Regions from separate parts of the Psychrosphaera aquimarina genome, predicted to be linked through region 1. Evidence: predicted binding sites of a transcription regulator. Region 1 holds the regulator's gene; the other holds the start of a gene.
What was found. Region 1 encodes NrdR, which represses ribonucleotide reductase genes. Its sites were predicted from a motif close to AAACACNANATNTNGTGTTT; they were not measured.

Region 1 (9,923 bases):
CCGTCAGATAAGTTAAATGTGTTGGCAGAAACCAACGTTGAAACGATTTGTACCCATGCTGTTAATCTAAAGCCGGCGATTATTGTTGTAGACTCGATTCAAGTTATGCATGTTTTAGATGTGCAATCAGCGCCTGGAAGTGTTTCTCAAGTAAGAGAAGGTGCGGCGTATCTAACTCGCTTTGCTAAACAAAATAATGTGGCGGTTGTGTTAGTTGGACACGTAACTAAGGATGGCTCATTAGCGGGACCAAAAGTGTTAGAGCATTGTATTGATGCGAGTGTGATGCTTGATGGTGATGAAGATGGCAGATATAGAACATTAAGAGGCACCAAAAATAGATTTGGTGCGGTAAATGAGTTAGGTGTTTTTGCCATGACGGACAAAGGATTAAAAGAAGTCACTAATCCGTCTGCTATATTTTTAAACCGAGCTGAAGGAGATTCGTCCGGGAGTTCTGTAACTGTATTGTGGGAGGGAACCCGCCCACTATTAGTTGAAATTCAAGCGTTAGTCGATGCATCTCAAATGGGTAACCCAAGACGAATTGCTGTTGGTTTAGATCAAAATAGATTAGCAATGTTATTAGCGGTATTACATCGACACGGTGGCTTGATGTTAGGGGACCAAGACGTATTTGTGAATGTTGTTGGCGGTGTCAAAGTGTCAGAAACCAGCGTAGATTTGGCATTATTATTAGCTATGGTTTCAAGTTTTAGAGATCAACCGCTAGATCGTGAATTAGTCGTTTTTGGAGAAGTGGGGTTAGCCGGCGAAATACGCCCAGTGCCTAGCGGACAAGAAAGACTGAGGGAAGCGGCAAAACATGGTTTTAAAAAAGCCATAGTCCCAAAGGCTAATATGCCGAAAGACGCCATACCGGGTATGAAAGTTATTGGTATAGCAAGACTGTCAGAAGCATTAGAGCATTTATAAAAATCAAAGCTAAAAACACATGGAAAGCGCTTATAACCAAGCATAGTGTTAGATATTAGGCGTTAAATGTTTGATTTTTGTGATGCAAAGCAGGCAAAGATCAAACGATTTTAAGGGTAAGTTAAACTTGTAAGCTCTCTATCTAATATATCTTCATTGCCCAAGTTAAGGGCAATTAAGCGTTTTAAATGGGACACACTGTCCAAATCAATTTTAGAACAGACGATGCCTATATTATGATGTTCAACATGGGTAATTGACCCTTCAATGTTTATTTCTATTTCTGTGTCTGGCAAGGTAAATGACAAAGTACATGATTTGTTTACCGAGTCATCAAGTTCTTGTGTATAACTGACTAGAGCGCCTTTTAACGACAAGTCAACCAAACTGGTCTGGAAAGTTTGACCTTGTATGGTTAATTGAGCAGGGGTAGAAAAAATGATGCGAGTAAAACGTCTATTATCTTCCATGGTCAAACCTTATTAGCTGAATTGAGTTTAATTATAAGAACAAATAGTGTTTGTTAGCATGGAACTAGAAAACGTAAATTGCAAGTAATAAAAAAGGGCTGTTAGCCCTTTTAATTATTAAATAAAATTACAATATTAGTTTAAACGTTTATATTTAATTCTATGTGGTTCAGTCGCTGCTGCACCATAGGTTTTTTTCAACCATTCGTCATATTCAGTAAAGTTACCTTCAAAGAAACTCACTTGACCTTCATCGCGATAATCGATTATGTGAGTTGCAATTCTATCTAGGAACCAACGGTCATGTGAAATAACCATAGCACAACCTGGGAATTCTAGAATCGCTTCTTCCAATGCTCGTAAAGTCTCAATATCCAAGTCATTTGTTGGTTCGTCGAGTAATAATACATTACCACCGGTTTTAACTAACTTAGCTAAATGAACACGATTACGCTCACCACCAGACAGCTGACCAATAACTTTTTGTTGATCGGTGCCTTTAAAGTTAAAGCGGCTCACATAAGCGCGCGCTGGTACTTCATAATTACCGATTTGGATCAGTTCACTGCCTTCCGATATTTCTTCATAAACCGTTTTAGAATCTTCCATATCGTCACGGAATTGATCAACACTGGCCAGTTTTACTGTTTCACCTAGGGTGACGGTGCCCGAGTCTGGGGTTTCAGCGCCGGAAAGCATTTTAAATAAAGTCGATTTACCTGCGCCGTTAGCGCCAATAATACCGACAATAGCGCCTTTAGGAATAGAGAAACTTAAATCATCAATCAAGACACGATCGCCATACGATTTAGTTAAATTCTCAACGTCAATGACTTTATCGCCAAGTCGAGGCCCAGGTGGAATATATAATTCATTGGTTTCATTACGCTTTTGGTTTTCATTACTTGATAATTCTTCAAAGCGAGCCATACGGGCTTTACTTTTTGCTTGACGTCCCTTGGGATTAGAGCGAACCCAGTCAAGCTCATGTTTAATGGTTTTTGCTAAGGCATTTTCGGTACGTTTCTCTTGTTCAAGACGTGCGTCTTTTTGCTCAAGCCAGTTGGTGTAATTACCTTCATAAGGAATGCCGTGGCCACGGTCTAATTCTAAAATCCAACCAGCTACATTATCTAAGAAATATCTATCATGGGTTATGGCTACAACTGTACCTGAGTAATCATGTAAGAAACGCTCCAACCAAGCTACTGATTCCGCATCCAAGTGGTTAGTTGGTTCATCAAGTAATAACATGTCTGGTTTTTCAAGTAATAAACGACACAAGGCTACACGACGACGTTCACCACCACTGAGAACTGCAATCTTTTGGTCCCATTCTGGTAAACGTAAAGCGTCTGCTGCACGCTCTAAAACATTATCGATGTTGTGGCCATCTTGAGCGTTGATAATATCTTCTAATTGACCTTGCTCTTTAGCCAGTTTATCAAAGTCAGCACCTTCTTCAGCATATTCACTATAAACTTGGTCAAGACGCGCCATCGCATTTTTTACTTCAGATACTGCTTCTTCAACCGCTTCACGCACAGTTTGGTTTTCATCAAGTTGAGGTTCCTGAGGCAAATAACCTACTTTGGTGCCGGAAAGAAGTTTTGCTTCACCTTCAAATTCAGTATCAACACCCGCCATGATTTTGAGTAAGCTTGATTTACCTGACCCGTTTAAACCCAAAACACCAATTTTAGCGCCAGGGAAAAAACTTAATGAAATGTCTTTTAATATTGTACGTTTCGGTGGAACAATCTTGGAAACGCGGTTCATCGACATGATGAATTTATCTGGTAACGGCTGAGCCATATTGAGACCTTAAAAATAAAAGTGGATGTTCGTTTCACTGCCAGTATTTAGCAATGTTGAATGGTTTATATAAGCCATTCAAATGTATTAAGGATGGTATCGGATTAAGGCTTGTAAGATCAACTAATAAAGGTGTAATTGACGAACTATTAAACATTGAAAAACCAATAGAATAAGTCTCAAATGTAGGGTTTTAGTTTAAATTAATCTACTTTTAAAAGGTCAGCTAATAAACATTTAAATTAGAATTTTGGCTTGCTCTAAATGGCTCACCTAGTTAATCTTTAATAAAATCCTCAAGAAAGTAAGAATATGGAAGTTTACTCACACGCTAGCAAATATAATGAATGGAAAGACATCTACAATTGGGGCACTTGTAAAGCAGGGAGGGAGGAGTACGGTACTTTTTTAGCCTCACATTTAACATCTGGTAGTCGAGTAATAAACCTCAATGGTCAATTTGGATCTGGTAAGACTCAGTTCGTTAGACGCTTATATACTCACTTAGCTAAAGAGAAACACCCTGTAGTTTACTTTGACGTTTGGGAGAGTGACTTTTCTAACAACCCTCTAGCTATTATCTGCAGTGAGTTAATTCAACAATTAGAAAATGTATTTGATAAAGAAGCTCCAAGAGATAAATACAGTCTTAGTACCAAGGCGAAAAGGACATTAAATGCTTTAAAAAAGTCCCTTAGTACTGGTCTAAAAGCATTTGCTGCAGCTTCTTTAGTTGCAGGTGAACCAGCATCTTCAAAAATTTCATCGTCAACCGCAAAAGTTCTTGATGCTACTCCTGATATTGATCCAAGAAGTCATTCTAAAAAGTTGATTGATTCAGTTAAAGACTTACATATAGAAGCCGTAATCGCTTTGAAAGATATTAAAGAACACATAACAACACTGTCAGTGTTTATGGAAGATATATATGATCTTAAAGTCCCTATCATAATAATTATTGATGAATTAGACAGATGTCGGCCAACTTATGCAGTAGAGGTATTAGAAGTTGTTAAACACTTTTTTGAAACTAATGGTTGTACTTTCCTATTATCAACTAACACTGATGTATTAGAGCAATCTATCCAATCTATATATGGTTCAAAATTTGACTCCAAACATTATTTGCGCCGTTTTTTTGATAGAAAAGTTAATTTGCCACAAGTATCAATTGAGAATTATATGGCTACGACAGAAGATAGGTTTACTCATTACAACAATCCAAACGTAATTATAAATCCATATCATGAGAATCATTATGACAACGCAGAACTGTTCGCTTGTTTATTTAAATCAAATGATATGGAGTTAAGAGATATAGACCAAGTCCTAAGTAGGTATTTTGCAACTTTGGACTATATCAATAGATTAGCTGAAGAATCTCCCGTTGTTGTAAACTCGGTGGTCTTAATTGCAGGGTTAATAGGGCAGCATTCAGACAAAATTTGGTTAACAGAGCGTAGAAATGACACTGAGACTGAAGTACCTATTATTAGAACTAATACCGAGGATTGTCAATTTAATGTTGAGTCCGTTGTTAGCTCAATGTTTCGCTGCGTCAGTTTAGGTAAATCAAAAACTAAATATGAAGGGAACGGTTACTCGAACGATTTTTTCAATGGTCCTGTTGAAATGTTGGCATTACAAACAACTGACTTCTCGAAAATAAATTTATTTAGAGATACTCGTAAGCATAATATAAGCAAAGAGTTGTTAATAAAAATAGTATCGGATTTCAATAATGAAAATTATAAATACTGGCTTTGGGAAGATCATCAAAAAGTTATCGAATTATCAGGGCATATTGAATAACAACATAGGCACGATTGTCTTAAATCTATGTTTTGATAACCATATAAATAACTCATACGCATACTTATAAGTTTCATAATTTAATAGCTGTAAAACCCGAAAGCCAAATAAACGATTCGCACGATACTTAATTGTTCTAAATCATAAATATTTCTAATGCTCCGGCTATATTATTTTTTTTAATTTGCGCGTATTATACGGCCAAATTTTGTTTTGTAACTTCAACTTTTAACCATTGTTAGAGACTTAAATTAGCCGAGGTGTGGATATGCTAACTCGTGATATGAATATCGCCGATTTTGACCCAGAATTATGGGAATCTATTCAACAAGAAACTAAGCGTCAAGAAGATCACATTGAGTTGATCGCTTCTGAGAACTACTGTAGTCCTCGTGTTATGGAAGCTCAAGGTTCACAATTAACCAATAAATATGCTGAAGGTTACCCTGGCAAACGTTATTACGGTGGTTGTGAGTATGTTGATGTTTCTGAGCAATTAGCTATCGATCGTGCTAACCAGTTATTTGGTTCTGATTACGCTAACGTTCAACCACATTCTGGTTCTCAAGCAAACTCTGCGGTATTCCAAGCATTAATTAATCCTGGCGATACAGTGTTAGGTATGAGCCTAGCGCACGGTGGTCACTTAACTCACGGTTCTCACGTAAGTTTCTCTGGTAAAATCTACAATGCAGTTCAATACGGCATTAATGAAGAAACCGGTGAATTAGATTACGAAGAAGTTGAAGCACTAGCTCGTGAACATAAACCTGCGATGATTATTGCTGGTTTCTCTGCATACTCAGGTATTGTTGATTGGGCTCGTTTCCGTAAAATTGCGGATGAAGTTGGCGCGTACTTATTTGTTGATATGGCTCACGTTGCAGGTCTTGTTGCTGCAGGTGAATACCCAAATCCAGTACCACATGCTCACGTTGTAACAACAACAACTCATAAAACATTAGCCGGTCCACGTGGCGGATTAATCATTTCTGGTTGTGGTGACGAAGCAGTTTATAAAAAATTAAACAGCGCTGTATTCCCAGGTGGTCAAGGTGGTCCTTTATGTCACGTTATTGCTGCAAAAGCAGTGGCGTTTAAAGAAGCGTTACAACCTGACTTTAAAGAATACCAAAAGCAAGTTGTTATAAATGCTAAGAAAATGTGTGAAGTGATGATGTCTCGTGGTTACGATATCGTATCTAATGGCACACATAATCATTTGTTCTTAGTTGATTCTAATTGCTAAAGACATGACAGGTAAAGATGCAGACGCGGCATTAGGTAAAGCATTTATCACAGTAAATAAAAACTCTGTGCCAAATGACCCACGCTCTCCTTTTGTTACTTCTGGTTTACGTTTAGGTACACCAGCGGTTACTCGTCGTGGTATGAAAGAAGCCGAAATGGTTGAGTTAACAAACTTAATCTGTGACGTTTTAGATAACATTGAAGACGAAGCAAACATTCAAGCTGTTAAAGCAAAAGTACAAGACCTTTGTGCTCGATTCCCTGTTTACGCATAAGCATAAATAGTTGCTCGAAAACAGCCTGTTAGCTGTGTTAAACTAAGCCGCGATTTTCGCGGCTTTTTTATTGATATAAAATACTCTTTTCTTTATTTATATTAACAAGCAACTTCATCTCGTATAACTAGTAGGTTTTTTTATGCATTGTCCATTTTGTTCAGCAACGGAAACTAAAGTAATTGACTCCCGTTTAGTTGGTGGTGGTTCACAAGTTCGTCGCCGTAGAGAGTGCAATTTATGTAATGAACGTTTTACTACCTTTGAAGGGGCGGAGTTAGTCATGCCTAAAGTGGTAAAGCGGGACGGAAAACGTGAACCATTTAATGAAGATAAAATGTGTGCTGGTATTTTACGAGCCCTAGAAAAACGACCTGTCAGCACAGAACAAGTTGAACAATTAATACTGAGCATCAAAAAAGAAATACGAATGACTGGCGAGCGAGAAGTCAGCTCTGAATTTATTGGTAACTTAATCATGGATGGTTTAGTACAAGTGGATAAAGTGGCTTATGTAAGATTTGCCTCTGTTTATCGTTCATTTGAAGATATTAAAGAGTTTGGTGAAGAGATTGCTAAAATCGGTCAACAAGCGGATAAAAAAATGAACTTAGCAAACTTCAATCCAAGCTATTCGATTAGATAGCGGTTTAAGAAAAGGTTTAACCTTGATTATTAAGATAACTCTATGAGCTTTTCTCTAGCAGATCACCAATTTATGGCTAGAGCTATTAATTTAGCTAAAAGTGGCCGATTCTCCACTAGCCCAAATCCAAATGTGGGCTGCGTGGTTGTTAAAGATAACCAAATTATTGGCGAAGGTTGGCATCAAAAAGCGGGTTCCGGACATGCTGAAGTTAACGCATTAGCAAACTTAACACCGGAACAAACCACCGACGCAACCGCTTATGTAACCTTAGAACCATGCAGTCATTTTGGTCGAACACCACCTTGTGCAAATCGTTTAATTGACGCCAACATCAAACGTGTTGTCGTTGCCATGTTAGACCCAAATCCATTAGTCGCGGGCAAAGGCATATTATTGTTAATGCAGGCTGGTGTTGATGTCAAACTTGGGTTATTAGAGGATGATGCTAGAGCCATTAACACAGGTTTTTTATCTAGAATGGAACGTAAACGTCCATTTGTAACCGTTAAAATGGCGTCTTCTTTAGATGGAAAATCAGCGCTTGGTAATGGTCAAAGCAAATGGATCACCTCAGCTCAAGCAAGGGCGGATGTTCAAACGTATCGAGCGGCTTCATGTGCCATCTTATCAACTGCTAAAACAGTGATTGCCGACAACGCCAAATTAAATGTGCGTAAGGAACAGCTCAATTTCCAGTATCCTTTTAATGACGTCGTTTCTGAAATTAGGCAGCCAATAAAAATAATTTTAGACAGTCGTGGTGAATTAGACCCTAAGTTGCAAGATAAGCTGGCATTATTTGATGACAATACACCTATTGTTATTGTTAGAAACGACACTGACCCAATGCCAGAAAGCCAACGGACAAATGTTAAATATCTTCAAATTCCTTACGATCTGACAAAAGGCAAGTTTGATATTGCACGTTTGTTAGATTGGTGTGGTATTAATGAGATCAATAACTTGTGGGTAGAAGCGGGGGCGACGTTAGCAGCCTATATAATTGAACAACAATTGTTTGATCAATTAGTGGTTTATATCGCACCTAAAATCATGGGAGTAAACGCGCAGGATGTTATGCCTGTAGGGCCATTTAGTTCCATGGAGCAAGTCATTGATTTGCAATTAAAACAACTTGTTCAGTTAGGCCAAGATCTGCGCCTAAGTTATGTTAACAATTCTAAGTTTAAGAAATCTGAGGAATAATCCGTGTTCACAGGAATAGTTGAAGCGACAGGCAAGATCAGCTCTTTAGTAAAAAAGGGCGGCGATTATCAAGTTACAGTAAATAGCGGTGAACTGGATTTATCTGATGTTAAGTTAGGTGACAGTATTGCCACCAATGGTGTTTGTTTGACGGTTGTTGAACTTCTAAATGACGGTTATGTGGCCGATGTTTCAAATGAAACCATTAAACATACCGGATTTGCACATTATAAAAATGGTCAGATGGTTAATCTTGAGAAAGCCATGTTACCAACCACGCGTTTTGGTGGTCATATGGTCAGTGGTCATGTTGATACGGTAGCTAAGTTATTAAAAGTTATCAATAACGGTCGTGCCATTGATTTATGGTTTGAATTACCCAATGACATAAAAAAATACATAGTAAAAAAAGGCTCAATAACCATAGACGGCGTAAGCTTGACGGTGAATGAAGTCGAAGTGCAACAATTTAAGTTAACCATAGTTCCGCATACGTCGGCTCAAACCACCTTGGAAAATTTAACAGTAGGTGCTGCAGTAAATGTAGAAGTTGATATAATCGCTCGTTATGTCGAGCGTTTGGTGAGCAAATCAGACGAAGGCGTCACTATGGGTTTGTTAGCAAAGTCAGGTTTTTTGAAATAGAACCTTCATTTTAGATTTAAACGATTCTGGTAGAAGAAATGAAATTAAATACCCCTGAAGAAATAATAGAAGATATCCGTCATGGCAAAATGGTCATTTTGATGGATGATGAAGATAGGGAAAATGAAGGTGATTTGATCATGGCAGCAGACATGCTAACGCCTGAACATATTAACTTTATGGTAACTCATGCTCGTGGATTAGTGTGTTTACCAATGACAGAAGAAAGAGCTATAGCGCTTAATTTGTCATTAATGGTAGATAATAACAATGCACAGTTTGCCACAAATTTTACGGTGTCGATTGAAGCAGCCGAAGGTGTTACTACTGGGATTAGCGCGGCGGATAGGGCTCGTACAGTACAAGCTGCGGTTTCGGTAAACCCAAAACCGTCTGACATAGTGCAGCCTGGACATATATTCCCACTGGTTGCTAAAAAAGGTGGCGTATTAACGCGTGCAGGTCATACAGAAGCGGCAGTTGATTTGGCTCGTTTAGCTGGACGTATAGATGCGGGTGTTATCGTTGAGATCTTGAACGAAGATGGCTCTATGGCTCGCAGACCAGATTTAGAGATCTTTGCAGAAAAACATGATTTAAAAATTGGTACCATCGCCGATTTAATTGAATATCGTAATTTAAACGAAACTACAGTTGAACGTATCGCTAAATGTAAACTACCAACTAAGTTTGGTGAATTTGATTTATATACTTTTAAAGACACGATTGATGAGCAAGTACATTTTGCTTTGGTTAAAGGTGATATTGAACAACAAGAGTCACCTTTAGTTCGTGTTCATTTACAGAATACGTTTAGTGATCTTTTGTCTTCTGACCGTTCAGTGAATAGAAGTTATGCCATTG
Region 2 (9,923 bases), on a different contig from region 1:
CGCAAGGGTTAATCAAACCAAGGATGGGTGTTCAACTTACCGATTTTTATGAAGGTTGTTTAAGTAATTACACATATTTAGCAGACGATAAACACTAATCAAAATAGTAAAGTTAAATAATAGATATAAAAAAGGTGATTTCATTTCTGAAATCACCTTTTTTATTTATGTCTCGTAGCCCTAGCTCCTAACACGAAGCTCGCTACTCGAATCTCAATACTTATAGACTAAAGTTCAAAGTCGTCAAACGCACTAGCATCAACATCAGAATCAATTTGTCCAACTAAGTAAGAGCTAATTTCTGATTCTTGTGGTGCTACTTGAACGTTGTCAGATTCTAAATACTTATTCATCCAAGGAAGAGGATTGCTCTTAATGTCATACATGGCTGGAATGCCTATGGCTGACAAACGGTGATTAGCAATATACTCAACGTACTGGCATAATATTTCTTCATTTAGACCAATCATAGAACCGTCTTTGAACAAGTATTTTGCCCATTCTTTTTCTTGGTCAACAGCATTAACAAAGATTTGTTTCGCTTCTTGGAAGCACTCAATGCTGATCTCTTGCATTTCAGGATCATCTTGCCCATCTGCCCACAAGTTTATTATGTGTTGAGTTGAGGTTAAATGTAAGTTCTCATCACGAGCTATCAAACGAATGATCTTAGAATTACCTTCCATGATTTCACGTTCAGCAAATGCAAAGGTACAAGCAAAACTGACGTAAAAACGAATCGCTTCTAATGCGTTAATTGAGTTTACCGCTAAATAAAGTTTCTTTTTAAGCTCTCTAAGTGTGATGTTGTAAGTAACACCATCAACCACATGTTCACCAAGGCCTTGTGTTTGATATAACTGAGTACAGAAAATTAAGTCATCGTAGTATTTAGAAATGTCAGAAGCACGTTTTAATATCTCTTCGTTTCTAACGATGTCATCAAATACTTCACTTGGGTCAGTAAATAAGTTTCTTAATATATGGGTATATGAACGAGAGTGAATCGTTTCACTGAAAGACCATGTTTCAATCCACGTTTCTAGTTCAGGCAATGACGTAATTGGCAATAACGCAACGTTAGGGCTTCGGCCTTGAATTGAATCTAATAACGTTTGGTACTTTAAGTTTGAAATAAAAATATGTTTTTCGCTGTCTGTCATTGACTGAAAATCAGCACGGTCTTTACTAACATCAATTTCTTCTGGACGCCAAAAGAATGAAAGTTGTTTTTCTATTAACTTTTCAAAAATGCTGTGACGTTGTTGATCGTATCGAGCTACATTTACTGGTTGACCAAAAAACATAGGTTCTTTTAACGCATCGACGATAGTTTGATTAAACGTGGTGTATTTCATATTTTTTTATTCTCTAATTCTTTAGTTATCCACGGTAATGATACCGTGGATACATATTCCCTGACTAAATTTTACAAGCGCCGCCTTCACAATCGTCATCTTCTTCGATAACAACTGTGGTTGGATTAGCAGCCGTAGCCTCTGATTTACCACCAGTACTGATACCAGCTTGGTCTCGTGTATTATGGTAATACAAAGTTTTTAAACCGTATTTATAGGCTGTTAACAAGTCTTTTAACAGCTGTTGCATAGGCACTCTGTTCTCAGGGTATTTTGTTGGGTCATAGTTAGTATTCGCCGAAATCGTTTGGTCGATAAACTTCTGCATAATACCGCACAACTGTAAGTAACCTTCGTTACTAGTAATATCCCACAATAATTCATATTGATTACGTAAACGGCCAAGTTCAGGAACTACTTGTTTTAATACGCCATCTTTACTTGATTTAACCGAAATCAATCCACGTGGTGGCTCGACACCATTTGTCGCATTCGATATCTGAGATGACGTCTCAGAAGGCATTAATGCTGACAATGTAGAGTTACGTAATCCATGTTTAACAATGTCAGTACGTAATGTTTCCCAATCTAAATGTAAAGGTTCATCACAATAACCATCAACAGACTTCTTATAAGTGTCAATTGGTAATAAACCTTGAGCGTAAGTTGTCTCGTTAAATTTAGGGCAAGCACCACGCTCTTGCGCTAAGTCGTTTGATGCTTTTAATAAGTAAAATTGAATCGCTTCAAAGGTACGGTGAATTAAGTTGTTGCCACTACCGTCTGAGTATTTAGCACCATTTTTTGCAAGATAATAAGCAAAGTTAATAACACCAACACCTAATGTTCTGCGTCCCATTGTTGCGTTGAACGCAGCGGGAACCGGATAATCTTGGTAATCTAATAAGTTATCTAAGGCTCTTACCGCTAATTGTGCTAACTCTTCAAGTTCATCCAAAGATTCTATCGCACCTAAATTGAAGGCAGATAATGTACAAAGAGCAATTTCACCTTCTTCGTCATTTACATTCTGTAAAGGCTTAGTTGGTAGAGCAATCTCTAAACATAAGTTACTTTGGCGTACTGGGGCAAACTCAGGATTAAATGGACTGTGTGTATTACAGTGATCAACATTTTGTAAGTAAATACGACCTGTACTTGCACGTTCGTTTAAGAATAAAGTAAATAATTCAACGGCTTTAATACGTTTCTTACGAATACTTTCATCTTGTTCGTATTTTACGTATAGCTCTTCAAATAGGTCTTGGTCAGCAAAATAAGCATCGTACAAACCTGGTACGTCAGAAGGGCTGAATAAAGTAATGTATTCGTCTTTAATTAAGCGTTGGTACATAGTTCGGTTGAACTGCACACCATAATCTAAATGACGAACGCGGTTTTCTTCAACACCACGGTTATTTTTTAGAACAAGTAATGATTCTACTTCTAAATGCCATAAAGGGTAAAAGAGTGTAGCAGCACCACCACGAACACCACCTTGAGAACAGCTTTTAACAGCCGTTTGGAAATGTTTGTAAAAAGGAATACAACCTGTATGGAATGCTTCACCGTTACGGATTGCACTACCTAGAGCACGAATTCTACCGGCATTAATACCGATACCTGCACGTTGGCTTACGTATTTTACTATGGCAGAAGTTGTCGCATTAATTGAATCTAAGTTATCGCCAGCTTCTATTAATACACAAGAACTAAATTGACGAGTAGGAGTACGGACGCCCGCCATAATAGGAGTTGGTAACGATATTTTGAATTTAGACGTCGCATCATAAAAACGCTGAATGTAATCTAAGCGTGTTTCTTTTGGGTATTTGGCGAATAAACAAGCCGCAACTAACACATATAAAAATTGAGCACTTTCATATATTTTACCGGTTACGCGGTTTTGTACTAAATACTTACCTTCTAGTTGCTTAACAGCGGCATAACTAAAGTCTAAATCTCGTGAGTGGACAATAAATTTATCTATTTCATCAAATTCAGCTTCAGTGAAGTCTTCTAACAAATGTTCATCGTAACGTTTGTCTGCGACCATTGCTTTTACGTGATTGTACAAACGTGGTGGCTCAAATTGGCCATACGCTTTTTTACGTAAATGGAATACAGCTAAACGCGCTGATAAATATTGGTAATCTGGCGTTTGTTCAGAGATCAGATCCGCCGCAGCTTTTATGATCGTTTCGTGAATATCTTCAGTTTTGATACCATCATAGAACTGAATATGAGATTTGATTTCAACCTCAGATACAGAAACGTTATCTAAACCCTTGGCTGCCCAAGTGATAACGCGATGGATTTTATCTAGATCAAGAGGTTCTTTAACTCCATCTCTTTTACTAACAGATAGGTTCTGATTCATCTGGCCAGTTTATCCTTTATTTTTATTATTTGCGCACGACTTTAATATCGTTTTTTGTTGACAACTATATGTAGGGGTGTTTTTGATTAAAAACACATCATGTAGTGCCTAACTTGTTTGTTAGGCACAAGATAGAGTGTATGAGGTGTGAATGCAAGCTCAAATTTCGCTTCAATATTGAGCATTAATTGGTATTGTAAGTAGCTCCTAACGCTACACAATAAAGTGTAAATACGAGCTAAAAAAATCTACATTTTATTGAAAAAAAGTCCATTTTATAAATTATTTTTTTCTCACGTACTGAATTAAAAAGTGAGCAGTCAAGTAAAAAACAATGGAAATCTTATATTAAAATCTTATTGATCTAACTTTTCAAAATATAAAATGTAATTTACATCGATGTTAGGTTTTAAGGTGAACTGTTCATTTAATGGATTGTAATGTAATCCAATTGCATCCCTGATTTTTAAACCGTAACGTTCGGCCCACTGAATAAGTTGTGCCGGTTTTATGAACTTTTCAAATTCATGTGTGCCTTTGGGTACTAACTTCAATACTTTTTCAGCACCAACGATGGCTAATAAGTAACTTATAGCGGTTTTATTTAAGGTTGAGAAAAAGACACGCCCCCCTGGTTTACATGCATTTGCGGCGGCACAAATGATTGATTCTGGGTCTGGAACGTGTTCCAACATTTCCATGCAAGTAACAATATCAAACTGTTGATAATGTTGTTGGCTAAAGTCTTCTGCGTTGATGTTTTGATATCTTACGTTTGTCACTCCAGCTTCTAATGCATGAAGTTTGGCAACATCTAAAGAATCTTGTGCTAAATCGATACCGACAACATTAGCAGACAATTTAGCTAAACTTTCAGCCAAAATACCACCGCCACAACCAATATCTAGCAATTCTTTATGGGCTACTGAGCCTGCCATTTGTTGAATATAAGACACTCTTACAGGGTTTAATTTATGTAATGGTTTGAAGCTACCTTCCATATCCCACCATGAAGCCGCAATGGAATTAAATTTGTCAATTTCGTTGGAATCGACATTGGTGTTTTCACTCAGATCAGAACTCATAAATTTTGTGCCACTTATATAAGGTAATTAATGTGATTATATGAGTCATAAAAAAATAAAGATAGATGAAATAAAAGTGATTGTTCAATTAAAACGCAAATACAGTGGTCACAAAGGGCGAATAAACAATTTTTAATCATTTTGCATAGGGTAGCCAATAAAGACGCTGAAATTGCACTAGCGTGACGATACGAATGTGTTACAATCGCGAGCAAGATCCATACTAATAAAAACTTACTTTAAGTAGTTGCAGGGAATAGTGCGTTTATGACAGATCATACTGATAATATTAGTCCTATTAATATTGAAGAAGAATTAAAAACCAGTTACCTAGATTATGCCATGAGTGTAATCGTTGGCCGTGCGTTACCAGACGTACGAGATGGATTAAAACCAGTTCATCGTCGCGTATTATTTGCGATGAACGAATTAAAAAATGACTGGAACAAACCTTATAAGAAATCTGCACGTGTAGTTGGTGACGTTATTGGTAAATATCACCCACATGGCGATAGTGCGGTATACGATACCATTGTACGTATGGCACAGCCTTTTTCATTACGTTATACATTAGTAGATGGTCAAGGTAACTTCGGTTCAGTTGACGGTGATTCTGCAGCAGCCATGCGTTATACCGAAATTCGTATGGAAAAGTTAGCTCATGAATTGTTAGCTGATTTAGAAAAAGAAACGGTAGATTTTGTTCCAAACTACGATGGTCAAGAACACATTCCAGTTGTTTTACCAACAAAAGTGCCTAACTTATTAGTTAATGGTTCTTCTGGTATCGCTGTTGGTATGGCGACAAACATTCCGCCACATTCATTACGCGAAGTTATTGACGGCACACTTGCTTTGTCACATAACGAAGATATTACTGTTGAAGAGTTGATGGAGCATATACCTGGTCCTGATTTTCCAACAGGCGCGATCATCAATGGCCGTAAAGGTATTATAGATGCTTATAATACCGGTCGCGGTAAAGTATATATCCGTGCACAAGCCACTATCGAAACTGATGAAGCGAATGGTAAAGACACCATTATTGTTACTGAAATTCCTTATCAAGTTAACAAAGCAAGATTGATCGAGAAAATTGCTGAGTTAGTTAAAGATAAAAAAGTAGAAGGCATTACGGCATTACGTGACGAGTCTGATAAAGACGGTATGCGTATTGTTATAGAAATCAAACGTGGTGAACCGTCAGAAGTTATTTTAAACCAATTATATTCATTGACTCAGTTACAGACTGTGTTTGGTATGAATATGGTTGCATTAACACATGGTCAGCCAAAAATTCACACGTTAAAAGAAATGCTTGAAGCATTTTTATCTCACCGTCGTGAAGTTGTTACCCGTCGTACGGTATTTGATCTCCGTAAAGCGCGTGACCGTGCCCATATATTAGAAGCATTAGCAATTGCGTTGGTGAACATAGATCCAATCATTGCATTAATCAAAGATTCTCCAACACCAGCTGAAGCAAAAGTTAAGTTAGTTGCGCAAGGTTGGCCTTTAGGGAATGTTGCAGCCATGCTTGAAAAAGCAGGGGAAGACTCAGCACGTCCAGAGTGGTTAGAGCCCGAGTTTGGTATTCGTGATGGTGTCTATTATATGACTGAGCAACAAGCTCAAGCCATCTTAGAGTTGCGTTTACACAGATTAACAGGTCTAGAACATGAGAAAATACTTGCTGAATACGGTGAGATCTTAGAGCTAATTGCTGAACTGTTATACATTTTAGGTAGCCCAGAACGATTAATGGAAGTTATTCGTGAAGAGTTAGCCGTGATACGTGAAACATATGGTGATGAACGTTGTACTGAAATACGCGATGCATCACACGATATAAACCTTGAAGATCTTATTAATGAAGAAGATGTTGTGGTAACACTTTCTCACGAAGGTTACTGTAAATATCAACCGTTAACTGATTACCAAGCACAACGTCGTGGTGGTCGTGGTAAATCTGCGACTAAGATGAAAGATGAAGATTTCATTGAAAAACTCTTAGTGGCCAACACCCATGACACTATTCTATGTTTCTCTGATAAAGGTCGTATGTATTGGTTGAAAGTATACCAATTACCTTTAGCCAGCAGACAGTCTCGTGGTCGTCCAATCATCAATTTATTGCCTTTAGATGCTGATGAGAAGATCACTACTATTTTACCTGTACAAGAATATGAAGCTGATAAGTTTGTATTTATGGCAACAGCCAACGGTACGGTTAAGAAAACAGCGTTAACAGAATATTCTCGTCCACGAGCTAACGGTATTATTGCCGTAGGTCTTAACGACGGTGATAAACTGATTGGTGCATCTATTACCAATGGTGAGAATGAAATCATGTTGTTCTCACAAAACGGTAAAGTGGTTCGATTCCATGAAAGCCAAGTTCGTTCTATGGGACGTACTGCAACGGGTGTTCGTGGTATCAAATTAACTGAAGACGCTAAAGTAGTATCGTTAATTGTTCCAGACGCTGAAGGTAATATCTTAACCGTTACTGAAAATGGCTTTGGTAAACGTACTCCTCAAGCGGATTACCCAGCTAAGAGCCGTGCAACACAGGGTGTTGTATCAATTAAAGTTAGTGAAAGAAATGGATTGGTTGTTGGTGCAACACAAGTTGCAGATAATCATGAAATTATGATCATTAGTGATAAAGGTACCTTAGTTCGTACTAAAGTTGATGAAGTTTCAGTTGTTGGTCGAAATACACAAGGTGTACGTTTGATCAGAACAATTGAAGGTGAAAACGTTGTCGCTCTAGCACGTATTGAAGAGATTGAAGAAGACGAAACATTATTATTGGATGAAGATGGTAATGTTATTGAACCTGAAGTTGTTGCTGGTGATGTAGAAGGTGAAGAGGTTGTTACACCTTCAGAAACTGACTCTATAGAACTAGAAGACGACACTAACAATGAAAGCGATGAAAGTTAATTAAACGCTTAACATGATAAAGAGGCTCTACGGAGCCTTTTTTTGTGCCTGTTTATTAACCACTTCAAGATGGAATAACAATCAAATTTAATCTTTACTAAAATTAATGACAAAGTTGCATAAATATCAATTGAGTGAATATATGTTACGGGTTAGAGTAAATATTCAATTTGAAATAAATCATAATAATATTTTTCAAATCTCCACAACAAATAGCACCAATAAATGAGAACAAGATGACGGTATATAACTTTTGCGCAGGTCCTGCCAAACTTCCTGATGAAGTAATGATCAAAGCTCAATCTGAATTTAGAGATTGGAATAATACAGGTTGTTCTGTGATGGAATTAAGTCACAGAAGCAAGGTTTATATCGAAGTCTATGATCAAGCAATTCAGTCACTGAAAACATTATTGAACATTGGTGATGATTACACAGTGTTATTCATGCATGGTGGTGGTCGAGGTCAATTTTCAGCAGTTCCGCTTAATCTCTTAACAGAGAAGAAACAAGCCCATTATGGTGTGACCGGTTCATGGTCTAAATCAGCGGTAACTGAAGCTGAAAAATTTGGGGCCATCACGGCTCGTGATTATGTAAATGTTGATACGAAAGGTCAAAAAAGTGTATTAGGTTTTGATCAATGGAAGGTAAATAACACTGTCGATTTTTTACATTACTGTCCTAATGAAACCGTTGATGGCATCGAAATATTCGAATCGCCTAAATTTGAAATACCTGTGGTTGCCGATATGTCATCGACGATCTTATCTCGCCAAATTGAACTTAATGATTACGACTTAATATACGCCGGTGCGCAAAAAAACATAGGTCCATCAGGGTTAAGTATTGTTGTTGTTAAAAAAGAACTATTAGCTCGCAGTAACGACTCAATTCCATCGGTATTAAACTACAAACTGACGGCAGAAAACGACAGTATGTTTAATACACCACCAACGTACGCTATTTATTTAGCTAAATTGGTATTTGATTGGTTATTAGAACGTGGCGGTGTAGCAGCACAAGAAGTATTAAATATAGAAAAAGCGAAATGTTTATACCAAGCCATTGATGCTTCAGATTTTTATTCAAATAATATTTCACAAAATAATCGTTCGCGTATGAATGTACCATTTTTCTTAGCCAACGATTCTTTGGATAAGTTATTTTTAGAGCAAGCTGAGAATAATGGATTGTTAGCGTTAAAAGGGCACCGAATTGTCGGTGGCATGCGTGCCAGTCTTTATAATGCAATGCCAATTGAAGGCGTTAAAACACTAGTTGAATTTATGCAGGAGTTCGAACGTACCCATGCTTAATAATAAAGAAATGGCTAATACAAATAAACACGATTCATTAACGCTCGACCATATTACCGCTTTCAGTGGTGATGTTACGGTACCTGGTTCAAAAAGCCTTTCTAATAGAGCACTTTTACTTGCTGCCCTGTGTGATTCAAAAACCACGATTCGTAATTTGTTAGACAGCGATGATATTCGCCACATGTTAAATGCGTTAACTGCGTTGGGGATCCAAACAGAATTAAATGATGATAAAACAGAATGTGTGGTGTCTGGTAATGGCGGTAAGTTTACGACGCCAAGCAGTGCTTTATTTTTAGGTAACGCAGGAACCGCAATGCGACCTCTGGCTGCGGTACTGGCATTTTCTGGCGTTTCAGTGGAATTAACCGGTGAACCGAGAATGTTCGAACGTCCAATTGGCCATTTGGTCGACGCGTTATTGCCATTAGGAGCAAACATTGAGTATTTAGGCGATACTGATTTCCCACCTTTAAAATTAACACCATTTGAACAGGTTGATTGTTCAGAAGTAAATATTGAAGGCAGTGTATCAAGTCAATTTTTATCTGCTTTGTTGATGGCAGCTCCTTTATTAGGAAGAACGATCACCATAAATATGATAGGTGAACTGGTTTCTAAACCTTACATAGATTTAACGTTAAACATCATCAAACAGTTTGGCGTAAACATTACCAACAATAACTATCAATCATTTGTTATTGAAGCGGGTCAACGTTATGTTTCGCCTGGTGATTTTATGGTAGAAGGGGATGCATCTTCTGCATCATACTTCTTAGCGGCAGGTGCACTTAGTGGCGGTCCGGTTAATGTCTATGGTGTTGGTAAA

Region 2: the regulator NrdR is predicted to act here: its motif matches at 3,829-3,848, upstream of nrdA (class 1a ribonucleoside-diphosphate reductase subunit alpha).

What each region holds. Positions count from the first base shown of each region.
Region 1 is NZ_JAWCUA010000007.1:93,554-103,476, reverse strand. It holds gene radA (DNA repair protein RadA) at 1-936, shown strand, start outside; gene RT723_RS07095 (PilZ domain-containing protein) at 1,047-1,406, opposite strand; gene ettA (energy-dependent translational throttle protein EttA) at 1,542-3,221, opposite strand; gene RT723_RS07085 (KAP family P-loop NTPase fold protein) at 3,534-5,033, shown strand; partial or broken gene glyA (serine hydroxymethyltransferase) at 5,302-6,559, shown strand; gene nrdR (transcriptional regulator NrdR) at 6,702-7,205, shown strand; gene ribD (bifunctional diaminohydroxyphosphoribosylaminopyrimidine deaminase/5-amino-6-(5-phosphoribosylamino)uracil reductase RibD) at 7,248-8,414, shown strand; gene RT723_RS07065 (riboflavin synthase) at 8,418-9,059, shown strand; gene ribBA (bifunctional 3,4-dihydroxy-2-butanone-4-phosphate synthase/GTP cyclohydrolase II) at 9,098-9,923, shown strand, end outside.
Region 2 is NZ_JAWCUA010000001.1:245,304-255,226, forward strand. It holds gene speA (biosynthetic arginine decarboxylase) at 1-98, shown strand, start outside; gene nrdB (class Ia ribonucleoside-diphosphate reductase subunit beta) at 228-1,358, opposite strand; gene nrdA (class 1a ribonucleoside-diphosphate reductase subunit alpha) at 1,423-3,738, opposite strand; gene ubiG (bifunctional 2-polyprenyl-6-hydroxyphenol methylase/3-demethylubiquinol 3-O-methyltransferase UbiG) at 4,095-4,811, opposite strand; gene gyrA (DNA gyrase subunit A) at 5,091-7,772, shown strand; gene serC (3-phosphoserine/phosphohydroxythreonine transaminase) at 8,009-9,091, shown strand; gene aroA (3-phosphoshikimate 1-carboxyvinyltransferase) at 9,084-9,923, shown strand, end outside.